3 regions of the Sinobaca sp. H24 genome follow, and region 2 is predicted to be linked to each of the others. Evidence: riboswitches for the same ligand, from Rfam matches in the RefSeq annotation. Region 2 holds a riboswitch; each other region holds the start of a gene.
The links. Region 2 has a riboswitch for thiamine pyrophosphate ahead of MMY81_RS25065 (thiamine phosphate synthase). Riboswitches for the same ligand answer to the same signal wherever they lie in the genome.
Positions count from the first base shown of each region.

Region 1: another riboswitch for thiamine pyrophosphate. It lies ahead of tenA (thiaminase II); the one in region 2 lies ahead of MMY81_RS25065 (thiamine phosphate synthase).
Region 3: another riboswitch for thiamine pyrophosphate. It lies ahead of thiT (energy-coupled thiamine transporter ThiT); the one in region 2 lies ahead of MMY81_RS25065 (thiamine phosphate synthase).

Region 1 covers NZ_JALBWT010000006.1:166,893-171,197, reverse strand. The annotation lists gene MMY81_RS10930 (FAD-dependent monooxygenase) at 1-772, shown strand, start outside; gene MMY81_RS10925 (hypothetical protein) at 818-1,030, shown strand; gene MMY81_RS10920 (IDEAL domain-containing protein) at 1,074-1,460, opposite strand; gene MMY81_RS10915 (RrF2 family transcriptional regulator) at 1,577-1,990, opposite strand; TPP riboswitch at 2,149-2,251, shown strand; gene tenA (thiaminase II) at 2,382-3,080, shown strand; gene MMY81_RS10905 (ECF transporter S component) at 3,077-3,673, shown strand; gene MMY81_RS10900 (ABC transporter ATP-binding protein) at 3,670-4,305, shown strand, end outside.
Region 2 covers NZ_JALBWT010000029.1:36,301-40,605, reverse strand. The annotation lists gene MMY81_RS25080 (thiazole synthase) at 1-480, opposite strand, end outside; gene thiS (sulfur carrier protein ThiS) at 484-687, opposite strand; gene thiO (glycine oxidase ThiO) at 671-1,813, opposite strand; gene MMY81_RS25065 (thiamine phosphate synthase) at 1,814-2,419, opposite strand; TPP riboswitch at 2,472-2,579, opposite strand; gene MMY81_RS25060 (tautomerase family protein) at 2,713-2,925, shown strand; gene MMY81_RS25055 (FixH family protein) at 2,983-3,381, opposite strand; gene MMY81_RS25050 (AEC family transporter) at 3,453-4,305, opposite strand, start outside.
Region 3 covers NZ_JALBWT010000001.1:106,517-110,821, forward strand. The annotation lists gene MMY81_RS00625 (carbon starvation CstA family protein) at 1-1,727, opposite strand, end outside; gene MMY81_RS00630 (hypothetical protein) at 1,846-1,983, opposite strand; gene MMY81_RS00635 (hypothetical protein) at 2,012-2,299, opposite strand; TPP riboswitch at 2,416-2,515, shown strand; gene thiT (energy-coupled thiamine transporter ThiT) at 2,569-3,123, shown strand; gene MMY81_RS00645 (hypothetical protein) at 3,126-3,497, opposite strand; gene MMY81_RS00650 (hypothetical protein) at 3,491-3,841, opposite strand; gene nirD (nitrite reductase small subunit NirD) at 3,936-4,259, opposite strand; partial or broken gene nirB (nitrite reductase large subunit NirB) at 4,278-4,305, opposite strand, start outside.

The DNA of each region.
Region 1 (4,305 bases), on a different contig from region 2:
GCGGATTGATAAAGTAAACTGGTATTCGACGTACAGCGTTCATCATCGTGTGGCTGAACACTTTCAACAGGGTCGTGTGTTTTTAGCCGGGGATGCCGCGCACATACACAGTCCTGCCGGCGGACAAGGAATGAATACGGGAATCGGTGATGCGGTGAACCTGGGCTGGAAGCTTGCATCCGTCATTCAACAACGGGCACATCCATCTATATTGGAAACATACAGCCCGGAGCGACGTACCTTTGCTAAGGTCCTTGTGGCAAGCACCGACCGTGCGTTTACAAGAATCGTTGCAAAAGATAAACCGAGCAAGCTGCTTCGTAAAAATATTATTCCGGCCGGGATCCCTCTGTTAAATTATTCCAGATTTATCCGGCGGATTGTATTTAATATTCTTTCCCAGATTCGTGTAAATTATAAAAAAAGCGATCTGAGCTATGGACACAAAAACAGGCTGCACGCCGGCCAGCGCCTCCCGTATACGGGCTATAACTATGATGCGCTGAATGAAATGGACTGGCAGATTCATATATATGGTCAGGCAAGTGACTCTATGAAAGAATTTGCGTCACGGCACCATATTTCTTTATTTAAATGGCCGTGGGATAAGCGAGCTTCCAAGGCGGGACTCGTCGAAGATGCTCTCTGCTTTATCCGTCCCGATGGACATATCGGATTTTTAAGCGAATATCAGGATACCTATGAGCTGAATGCCTACATGAGAGAGCACGGAATCGTTACAGAAGCGGCCAAAAGCCATGCAGCAAATTAGTGAAAACGTGATATAGTATTAGAAGCTCGGGATAAGGGAGGGCTTATGGAAATATCCAAAGCACGTTTTGCTGCTTTATGTATCTGTCATAGCATTTTGTTTCTTTTTTCCATTCTGCTGCTTGGCCTTCTGCTGAGCGGTATCCTTACAACAGAGAGAAATGGTCTCTACCTTGTATTGGGATCTATTATTCTTTTTTCCAGCATCATTGGCATAGATAATATACTGAAAATGCTGGAAGAAAGAAAAATAGCATAAAAAAGCTCCGCTTCTTTATACGAGAAGCGGAGCTTTTATGCGTCTATGGGTTATTGCTCTGTGTATTGTTGTTTGGGTTGGATTCAAGCAGCAGCAAGCCGGAAGAAGAAGGATCCCGCTGCTGGAGCTCGTAGAGAGAAGCGGTCAGCTCCATAAACCACGGTTTGTCATTGGATTCGAGTGCCAGATCTATCATATTGAGCAGACCGGCTTCATAATCGAGGCCTGCATTTTCGAGTTTCGTTACTTTCTGCTGAATAAGCGCTATCTTACGGCCGATAGATGCTTTGTTATCGGAAGATACGACAACCAGTGTTACCGTTTCGTTTAAGGAATTAACGTGATCGACATACCCAAAAATCAGCTCATCATTGTTTGTTACAGCTTTTACCCAATCACCATATTGAAGCGTATTTTTATTTGTGAGCATTCTGTAAACCTCCTCAAAGGATATCTAAAAATAGAGAGTGCCTTGTCTTCGGGTCCATAGCAGGAATGCGGTTAATTAATTCTTATTGTACCTTACTGGGGTAAGGCACCGTCAACTTATCTGCTTTTATCGAGCAGATCGGATAAATCAGCGATCGTATAATTTTTTAAAAAGTCTCCTAAATGCTCTTCAGCATCAATCAGAATGATCGAAAGAAGCGTATTTGTGGACGAATAAAGCGAATACGATACACTCTCTTCTGTTTTCTTAAATTGCAGTGTGCCTTCAGCAGTTATTTGGTAGATATCCCATAAATTGATCCGGCACGGGTCTCCTATTAGAGAAAAACCGCCGCCGATGCCTTCTTTAGATTCCACGTATCCGCAGTCTCTAAGAACGCTCAGAACTCTTCTTACCTGGACCGGATGAGCCTGGGCACTGGAAGCTATTTCAGTGCTTCTTGCATAGCGTTCCGGCTTTGTATCGAGAAATAACAAACTATGCACAGCGAGTGAAAACTCTCTATTCACAGGCATCACCCTTTCCCGGGGAAGCGATCCTTCTATATACTGTAAGTATAATTGTTACAGAAAATTCTGTCAATTAAAAAGAAGTGCTAATGGTATTTTTTTCAAAAAAGAAGGTTGAATATTTTATCTATTGTGCTATAGTAGTGGCAAGTTCATAAGTAATCCGCTAGGGGTGCCGTAAATGGCTGAGACAAGATGTATCTTGGTCCCTTTGAACCTGATCTGGTTAATACCAGCGTAGGAAAGTGGAGACGGCATCCTGCAGTATGGTTATTTTTTAGACTATATATGTTCAGGGCCACTCCACAACGGGGTGGCCCTTTTTTGTGCCTCCGGTTGTTCTGTCGGTATCACCTGCGGATGCTTATGGCATCAAAGGAGGTCTTTTGACATGAAATTTTCTGAACAGCTTTGGAAGGACACAGAACACTTATTTGAAGCAAGCTATAACAACCCGTTTATCCGGGGTATTGCTGAAGGGGAGCTGCCAGCTGCTTCTCTTACACACTATGTGAAACAGGATTATGAATACCTGAATGCCATGATCAAAGCAAAAGCATATGGCATAACTAAATGTAATTCAAGAGAAGATATGGCCATGTTTAACGATACGATTGAATTTGTATTAAACAGTGAAACACATCCACACCATAATTTGTGTGAGCAGGCAGGAGTATCCTATGAATCGCTGCAGGGATATGACCTGGCGCCGGCAGCCCAGCATTATACCCTGCAGATGCTGCATTATTCCTCGACAGGCACCCTTGGAGATGTGATAGCTGTTACACTTGCATGCCCATGGGTGTACTTGTATGTAGGAGAGAAGCTCATGGAAGAGGTCAGCCCGGGACCGGAGCATCCATTTAACGACTGGATCCGTTTTTACGGAGACAGGGAGGAGCGGGAAATGTATAAATACATTGATCGGCTTGATGAACTGGCAGAGACGGCAGGGGAAGAAGAAAAAAATAGATGGCGCCGGTTATTTATGGAAGGCTGCCAGCTGGAGTATATGTTTTTTGACATGGCTTTTCATGCGGCGGACTGGCCGTTTGAGCGCACGCTGGAAGAAACAGGACGTAAGGGATGAAAGCTGAGAAACTAAATCTCCGGGACATTGTAGTCATTGCATTTATTTCAGCCGTGTTTGGCGTACTTTATTTGCTTTGGGTTCTGCTTGGTCAGGTAGTGAGTGGTGTGATAGGGCCGGTAGGCGGCGGTTTGATGGCCGGCTTCTGGATACTGGCTCCAATTGTGTGTATGTATATTATCCAGAAACCGGGAACCGCTCTTCTTGCTGAAATGATTGCAGCCGGAACGGAAATTATGGTTGGCTCGGTAAATGCCGGTGCCGTATTAATTCTTGGTTTTACTCAGGGACTTGGGGCTGAGCTTATTTTCGCCTTGTTCTTCTACCGTTATTTCTCGCTGCCGGTCTTAATGCTGGCGGGTATGGGAGGCACCTTTGCGGCTTTTTGGACGCAGTACTTCTTATATGGAATCAACCAGTATTCCTTTATTGTTGCTGCAGCGATGATGGGGACGATGCTGATCAGCGGAGCACTTTTAGCCGGATGGGCGGGAAAAAGCTTTAGTGATGCGCTGGTGAAAACAGGGGTGCTCGATCGATTTGCATTAGGAAAGCAGTACCGCAGCCGAACGATGGAAAAGGATATCTCATGATAACAGCCGATCAGCTTACAGTGACTTATCCATTTACGAAGGAACCAGCGATGGCCGGCTTCACATCAAGAATTAGGAGTGGAGAAAATGTGCTGGTAATTGGTCCAAGCGGATCGGGTAAAAGCACGCTCACTCTGGCTGTGCAGGGCATTCTCCCGAGATCGGTAGAAGCAGACGTGGCAGGAGAGCTTCAGGTGGACGGAGAAATACCATCACATCGAAGCATAATGGAAGCAGCCGCTAAAACAGGCGTATTGTTTCAGGATCCGGATACTCAGTTCTGCATGGCAGTCATTCGTGATGAATTAGCATTTACAATGGAAAACAGAGCCATTGCTCAAGAAAAGATGGACAGCCGAATGCAAAGCGCGTTAAAAGCGGTGGGAATGCAAGCGCATATTGATACAGCGATACATGCTTTATCCGGCGGGATGAAGCAAAAAGCGGCGATGGCATCTCTCTGGTGCCAGGACCCCGATATATGGATTATTGATGAACCAATGTCCCAGCTTGATCCTGCCGCCCGCCGCAGTCTGGCTGAATGCCTGCAGGTAATTAAACAGGACGCAGAAAAGACGCTGATCATGATTGAACATCAGCTCGATGAGGTTGTCGAGCTGGCAGACCGGCTG
Region 2 (4,305 bases):
CAGTCCGGTACCGATAGGCGATGCGCCCGGCATGATCGCGTGAATGCCCAGCTCCTGAAGCTTTCTTGCGAGTACCACGTCATCTGAAGTATATGTGAGTACAGTAAAGCCTTCCTTCAAAAGCTGTTCGGAGGCCTTCAGCGTTTCTACAGGATCCGGCAGCAGGGTTTTATCACATCCGATCACTTCCACTTTAATCATATCGCACATGCCGGCTGCATCTGCCATTCTTGCTATTCTCACGGCTTCTTCAGCCGTCTTTGCGCCGGCCGTATTGGGAAGCAGCCTGTACCCTTTAAGGTCCATATCTTCGAAAGGATCCGGCTGCGAGCTGTCGAAGATATTCATCCGCCTGACGGCAAATGTCAGCACTTCCGTCTCTGACGCTTCCACCGCCTGTTTCTGCACCTCAGCTGTTTTGTATTTCCCCGTGCCTAGAAATAATCGTGATGCTAAAGAAAATCCTCCAATATTCAGCATCTCTCATCCTCCTCCTACAAAATGAACAATTTCCAACCTGTCGTTTTCGTTCAGCAGCGATTCTTTCTGTTCAGGTTTAGTCAAAATTTCCCCGTTTTTTTCTACAACAGATTTTTTGTGTCCAACGTTAAAATGAGCAAGCAGCTGCTCGACAGATTCCACCATCTCCGGTATCTGCTGTTCTTCTCCATTAATGATAAGCTTCACTGGAAACACCTTCCTTTGTTTGTTTTCGATGGGGAGAAAACGCCCTCTCCCATTCCTGATTTATTGTCTCTCCACAAATGGTTCGGGCAAGCCAGACTCCTGTACCCGCTGAAAGCAGGATACCGTTCCGGTAATGCCCGGCTGCCATCCAGAGACCTTGATTGTCTATCGAACCAAGATAAGGTAGTCCATCTGCAGACTGCGGCCTGATACCGCTCCATGCCTGATTGAATTCCGCCCCGGCAAGACCCGGTACCAGCACGAATGCGCTTTTCAACAGGTCATGAATGGAACCGGCGTATACCTGCTTTTCCATACTTCCCGGATGCTCGGTTGCCCCGATAGTAACCGTGCCGTTTTTCTTCGGCACAAGATACACGTCTGGAGCGTGGATCGTTGACGTAAAGAGCTGTTTTTTTGGGCGGATCGATAAAATATCTCCTTTAACGGGAATCATTTCCGGCATGACGGCAATATCACCTTCCAGCAGGTCTGTCCAGGCTCCTCCTGCCATCACTACATGCTCCGCTTCAACTGTTATCTGTTCTGAAGTCACTTTATATCCCCCTGATTTCTTCTTAATAGAAGAAACGGAGGTATGCTCCATTATTTCTGCACCTAAATGAACAGCACTTTGGGCATAGGCGTGCGTTAGATATGGAGCCATCACCTGGCCGTCCTCCGGCATATAAAGAGCACCTTGAAAGGTCTCATCTTTAAGGTCTGGTTCTTTTTTCTGCAGGTCCTCCCGGGTCAGCCAGCTGACTTTTTCGCCTGCTTTCTGCTGAAACGAGAGCACCTCAAGCAGGTGGGTTGTTTCTTCATCCGTATGAGCCGTTTTAAGCATTCCGTTTTTGATATAGTCCACCTGTACATTCGAATAGGATTCCAGTTTAGGTACCAGCTCGTCGTACATCGCACGGCTCGCTCTTGCAAAATCAAAAAAAGCACCTTTACTATTAATCTCCACCTGGGCACCGAGCATACCGGCAGCGGCGCTGGAGGCCTCGCTGCCGATCGTGTTTCGTTCCAAAAGAAGCACCCGTTTTCCTTTTTCTGCGAGATGAAAGGCAGTTGAACAGCCATTAATACCGCCGCCGATCACTACGGTATGATAGGAAATCATTTATTTTCCCTCCTTGTTGAGTTTCGTAAAATAGGCGCAGGCCTGCCGCTCCGGATCTGCTGCTTCATAAAGACCCGACAGCATTGCAACCCCTGCAGCACCGGAGCGAATGCAGTCTTTCACCTGTTCAGGCGTAATTCCGCCGATGGCTATTACCGGCAGCTGTGACTCTCGGGCGATAATCGAAAGCTGCTGAAGCCCCCGCGGTTGAAGGCCTTGTTTACTACCTGTTGAAAATACATGCCCAAAAAACAAATAGTCCGCGCCGGCCTTTTCTTTTTCACGGGCAGCTTCTATGCTGTGAACAGACCAGCCGGTCATGAGGCTTTGTTCCGGCTTTTGTGCAGCAGCTTCTTTCAAATGAAAACCGGTTCCGCTGAAACAGCTTCTTTTTTCTTCGGGTATATTCAAGCGGATCTGCTCCGGCGGCACCCCTTCTTTCTGCAGAAATTCAATGGCGGTTCGTAACTCTTCAAGAGACCAGAGGGGCTCCCGAACGTGAAAACAATCCGTGTATTTTTTGATTTTTTTAGAAATGTGCATCCACTCTTCCAATGTCTGCCGGCCTGTCGACACCGCATGCAGTTCGTTTCGTTGTATATTCATTAAAAAAGCCGCCTTCCCCTGAGGGAAGACGGCTGTTGGTTTCTGCTGAGAGAAGCAGGACAAGCCACTTCCCTCCGCTGGTATATCCAGATCAGGTTCAAAGAGTCCCGAAGTATCACTTCAATCTCAGCCCTTTTAAAAGGCACCCCTAGTGGTAACACTATTAAATTGGTTCTAGTGTTTATCGTAAGCTATCATTGTTTGAATTGTCAATCAACATAAAGTAACTACTGTTTAAACTCGAAGAAAGCTTTATACTAAATGCATACGTTAATTAAAAGGAGAGATACATCATGCCATTTGTAAATATTAAAATTACGAAGGAACAAAAGCCCGCTACGCCGGAACAAAAGCAGCAGCTTATTGAAGGCGCGACAAAACTGCTTCAGGATGTTCTCGGAAAAAATCCGCAGACGACCGTCGTTGTGATTGATGAAGTGGAAACCGATAACTGGGGCATTGGAGCTAAATCCGTTTCGGAAATCCGCAAGAAAGACACGCTCTAATTCAAACAGCATAACTAATTTAAAAACAGGGAGGGCGTCTGCTGCCCTCCCATTTCTTTACTCTACTTCGAGTTCCTCTGTCGGCATGCTGTGCATATTACGGGCTGTCACGTGTGCTGTAATAAAATAAGTGCCGCTTTCTTCGAACGTATACTCCTGCGTGTATTCTCCGCTGCTTTTGTGCTCTCCTTCTATCTGCTCTCCCGTTTCCTGCTCCCCTTCTCTCCATATTTCAAATAAAACCTCGTTCGCATCCTCTACCGCTTCTCCTTCCTGCTCTACCTGAGCTTCAACCTGAACCGTTTCTCCAGCCTCCACTGTTTCATCCGTATGTATGGCTACTTCAATAGGTTCGGTGCTTGGAGGTTCGCTTTCGGCTTCTGATTCCCCGGAACCGCCGCATGCACTTAACAAAAGAAGCATAAAAGCTGTGCTTCCTGCTGCCCATTTTTTCATAAAAAAGCTCCCTTCTCTTTTTCGCTCTGCATCTTTCATTATATCGTGAGTGCGCTTTCTTTGTTACCCCCTCAAGTACCAATTATTAATAACAGTATCCAGAGGGAAGGAACGCTTAGAATCGTAGTGAGCAGCGTAATACTCGAAACCAGATCGGGGCTCGAATGAAACTCTACCGAAATCATCGCAATTGTGGCCGCGGTCGGCATTGCCACTGCCACTATCAGTACGGTACTTAAAAGATCATTTGTCTGCAGCAGTTCGGTTAGTCCCCAGGCAATGACCGGTGAAACTACAAGCCTTACGGCGGTGCCAATGCTGATAAGCTTCCATTCGAGCGAAGCCAGTGAAATTTTAGCCAGTTGCATCCCAAGTACCACCATAACAACGGGAATCGAGGCTTCTCCAAGCATGCTGATGCTGTCAAAATAAGTCGGAGGGATCGTTACCTGAAGCCATTGAAACAAAATACCTAAAAGCAGGGCAAAAAAAGCAGGCATTTTTAATACGACGCGAAGAGCGTCCGCTCCTGTCATATTGCTCCGGTTTGCAATATACACTCCTATCGTGCTCATAAAAAAGGACTGAATCACCATAAAGATAACAGCGTAGGCAAATGCCTGCTCTCCAAAAGCAAACAATATAAGCGGCGCTCCATAGTTTCCGGCATTCATAAACGAGGTGGACAGGGTCATTCCGCTTTCTGTGGGAGCATCCCAGCGCAATACCCAGGTCAGCAGCTTATTTAATAAAAGCATTACAATTAAAAAAATCACAGCAAACAACACAATCAGAAATACATCATAGTCAGGCTCTGTCGTATAAAATGTCCGGAATACCAGAGCAGGCGTCAATATGTATAAAGCCACACCTGATACAGAACGGACATCGAGCAGCTGTTTTTTCTGCAGCAGAAATCCTGAA
Region 3 (4,305 bases), on a different contig from region 2:
GTGTTCGGCGGTTCCCTGCGGAACAGCATGACTGCTTCAAGCAGAATCCATATAGTGAATCCTAATATAATTGATCCCATCACAAATAATAAAATCTGCGCTTCCCCGCCGCCTAATCCTGACCATTGGAACACAACCTGATTAATCATTGCCCAAAGAGTCATAAATAACAGGAAGAGCATCGGTACGAAGGTAAATAGGAAGTTTCGTCCTTTCCGGCGCAGCCAGATGCTGATTAATAACAGGCTGATACCGGCGAGCAGCTGGTTCGATGTACCAAACAGCGGCCAGAGCAGGTAGCCGCCGGAACCAAATCCGCGGTCGCCTCCAGGCAGAAGAACGAGTGCCATACTGCCACCGACAGCAATAGAAGTAGCTACGTGCTTTTTTGTAAGCGGCTTGACGTTATATTCCTGACCAAGCTCGGAAATAATGTAGCGCATCAGGCGCACAGATGTATCAAGCGTCGTTGCCGCAAAGCTTACAACGATAACCGCAACAATCGTTTCCGCGGTTCCCGGCGGAAGACCGATACCGGCCGCAAGCTGTCCGGCTCCACCAATAAAGTACGTCAGCCCATCCGCATTTGCTACATTATAGCTTTCATACGCATTTAAGAAATCTGTCTGCGTGGCAAAAAATGTACTTACAGCAAGAATGGTGATAAGAGCCAAAACCCCTTCTCCTACGGCTCCAAAGTAGCCGACAAAACGGGCATCTGTTTCTTTATTCAGTTGTTTTGACGTTGTACCTGAGGAAACCAGGCCATGGAAACCCGAAATAGCGCCGCAGGCTATCGTAATAAACAGCAGCGGAAACCAGGAAACATCAAGAACGCTACGTGTAACCGGCGCTGTCATTTCTGCGGCCGGCCAGGTAAAGAAAAGACCCAAATACAAAATAGCCAGTCCGATTACCAGCTGATGGGAATTAATAAAATCTCTCGGCTGAAGCAGCTTCCATACAGGAAGAACAGAAGCTATGTATACATAAATCATTAATACGGCAATCCATATCATAAAGGAAACGGAAACGGCATCAAGCCCGGCAAATACGGTGCTGCCTTCTCCTCCAAAGTAGCTTACCAGATCAATCTGAAGCGCAGGAATATAGCTTGCTGCAATTGCAGCGCTGTACATGACAGCCAGCCCTATTAAGGAAGGAATCAGCATACTTTTTCCTTTACGGTTGATCGTATAACCAATCCAGATCGCAAGCGGAATTTGAATAAATACAGAAATAACGCTGGCAGGAAAAGTAATAAAAAGATTGGCAATAACCCAGGCAAACACCGCATTTACCATCAATACAAGAATAAGAATAATGAATAAAAACAACAGCTTGGCCCGGCGGCCGATAATTTTCTCCGCCAGCGTTCCGATCGACTGCCCCTTGTTGCGGACAGACAGCACGAGCGTTCCAAAATCATGTACGCCGGCTGCAAACACCGTACCGAGAATCACCCATAAAAATGCCGGAAGCCATCCCCAGTAGACAGCAATAGCCGGACCTACGATAGGCGCTGCTCCGGCTACAGACGTAAAATGGTGACCCCAGAGAACAAATTTATTCGTAGGAACAAAATCGACACCGTCCCTGAATTCATGGGCCGGCGTTCGGAAATTGGGATCGAGCCGGTAAATCCGTTCTGCAATAAATTTTGAATAATACCGGTAGCCCAATGCAAATACGATAAAACCGACAAGAGCTAACACTATAGCTGGCATCATACTCCCCCTTTTCTCTTTTCACCCTTAAAAAGAAAGCGCTTTATTTATGCGCCGTAAGGAAAGTATATAAGAAAAGTCAGAGAATTACGATAGTTAATAGCTATTCCATAATTTATCAGCTGCCAAGAGTACCTATAAACTGAACGGAAAGAAAAATAAGCAGCAGAAAAAGCGGTCCCAGAGCCGCCAGTAAATAAGAGGCGCCTTTCGATTTAACAACCTGGCTGCAGAAAAACGAGATCGAAGAAGCCATCGTTACACCGATAAAGTAGCCTTCAAGGTTATACGTATAAATAATAAACAGGCCGTACAGCAGCCCACCGTTCCAAAAATAACAATCCCAGAATAGGATAGACAATTCCATTTTCCAAAGGGCGCAGAAACCGCAGCAGAAACATACCGGCAAGCGACCCAATATATGTATGGAAAACGAGAACGGCGGCAAGCAGTTCAAAATCACTGATTTCTCCTAAGCTTACAATATAAAAAATCAGCATGAGCAGCGTTACTGTCGTCGACAGCCCGCTTCCTTTTAAATAGGCCAAAAGTAAATTGCCTGGTATGTTCATTCGATTATTCCAGCCTTTCTCTCATTCTTCTTCTGTTCCTTACCCTTCTTTATTTGGATTTATGCTTCTCTCTTGATTTTACCGGCAGAAACCGTATGATGAGAGAGGAAACAAATATAAACCACTAGAGGTGTCGTTGGACTGAGAGAGGCAGAGCCTCAACTCTTGGAACCTGAACTGGGTGATGCCAGCGTAGGGAAGTGGCGAACGCTCTATACATATAGAAGCCTCGTCTTTCCTGTCTCTGTAGTTGGGAAAGGAGCAGTATATTGAAACATCAAAGACTCGTCATTATGATTGAAATCTCGCTCATGGCCGCATTGTCGATTATTTTGAGCTATGTGCAGTTCGGTGCTTTATGGGCAATGGGAGGGTCCATTTCTCTCATTATGATTCCTATATTTATTATCGCTTTCCGGCGCGGCTGGAAGGCGGGAGCGCTCACCGGGTTCATTGTCGGCATCCTGCAGCTTTTTACCGGGGCAACGATTGTTCATCCGGTACAGCTTGTGCTCGAATACCCAGTAGCTTATACGGTTCTTGGCGCCGCCGGTTTGTTTATTACTTCCCGATCGTTCACAAATGGAGTTCCTTATGCATCTATCGTGATCGGAGTGGCCTTTGCTGCCCTGCTGCGATTTATTGATCACTTTGCCTCCGGCGTGATCTGGTTCGGCGCTTATGCCGGCGACATGCCTGTCGTTTTGTACTCAGCCGTGTATAACGCTTCCTACCTTATTCCGGAAGCACTCATTACTATTGTTATTATTGTGCTGCTGGCTAAATATTCCCCAGCCTTCTTTCGTGCCCCAAAAACACTTTAACTTTACCATTGAAAGAAATATTTCAACAATGTCGCTATAATCGCGTACCCTCCTGCAGAAATAAGAAACGTAGGAAGGTGCGCATTTTCTTCGTTTGGCATCTCTTTATTTAATACATTCATCAGCATTGCGCCTGAGATAAATGCAAATACAACAGCCAGTCCAAGCGAAGAATACGGTACGAACAGACCCACCAGCCATCCGCCGAGAATACCGGCAGCCAGAACATAACGGGCCACTTTCTCATAGCGCTCTTTATCTTCACGCCATAAATCGTGTGATACGGACATAAAGTGAAGGCCTACCGCCAGTGCATAGAACACGCCCTGCACGGTTTCTACATCAGAGGCAAACACAATATAGGAAATCAGCATATTATACAGCGTAAAGAAGCCAACCTGTATGTAAAAAAAAATGCATCCCCATCCCGTTTTCCTTTTTTCTGCTGGGCATCAGCTGTTTTAAACACTGTATAAAATACCATCAGGCCTACTAAGCCCAGTATGTACAGCTCGGATTCCATTGTAAGCTCGCCGCTGAAGGCTTCCTGTTCTTCATGCAGAGCGGGCAGAACATAAACAAATATATAAGCTACGGCAATTCCTCCCGAAAAAGAGAGCCAGCGAAAGCTTCTGATCCTTGGGCCTTTTACAAAGATATTCGCAAATACCTGTATAAAAATAAAAAACAGCCCTATCATCAATACATCAAACGTCATCGCTATTCTTTCCTTTCCGACTTGATATAGACAAAAAAATCCCTTATCGCAACTATATCAGTTGAGATAAGGGATTTGCTATCGTCAGCGCTTTTTATATTTGTATATAGACACTGTTCCCTTCCACCTGCACCGAATAGGAATGAGTGCAGCCGACATCGGGAGCCTGGGCTTTCCCGTCCACCGTGCTTATTTTCCAGTCATGCAGCGGACAGAATACATAATCTCCGCTGACAATCCCCTGGGAAAGAGGACCTCCTTTGTGCGGGCAGCTGTTTCGGATCGCCCTGATTTTATCCGAATTCGTTTTGAAAAAAGCGATGGATTCTCCATTAACAAATATTTCTTTCGGAATGCCCTTTTTAAATTCTTCTACGTCCGCTACATATACTGCGGTTGTTTCCGTTATTTCAGCCATGGCCCCGCTCCTTTTTGTTTATTGAAGAACTTCTACTTTTTTCTGC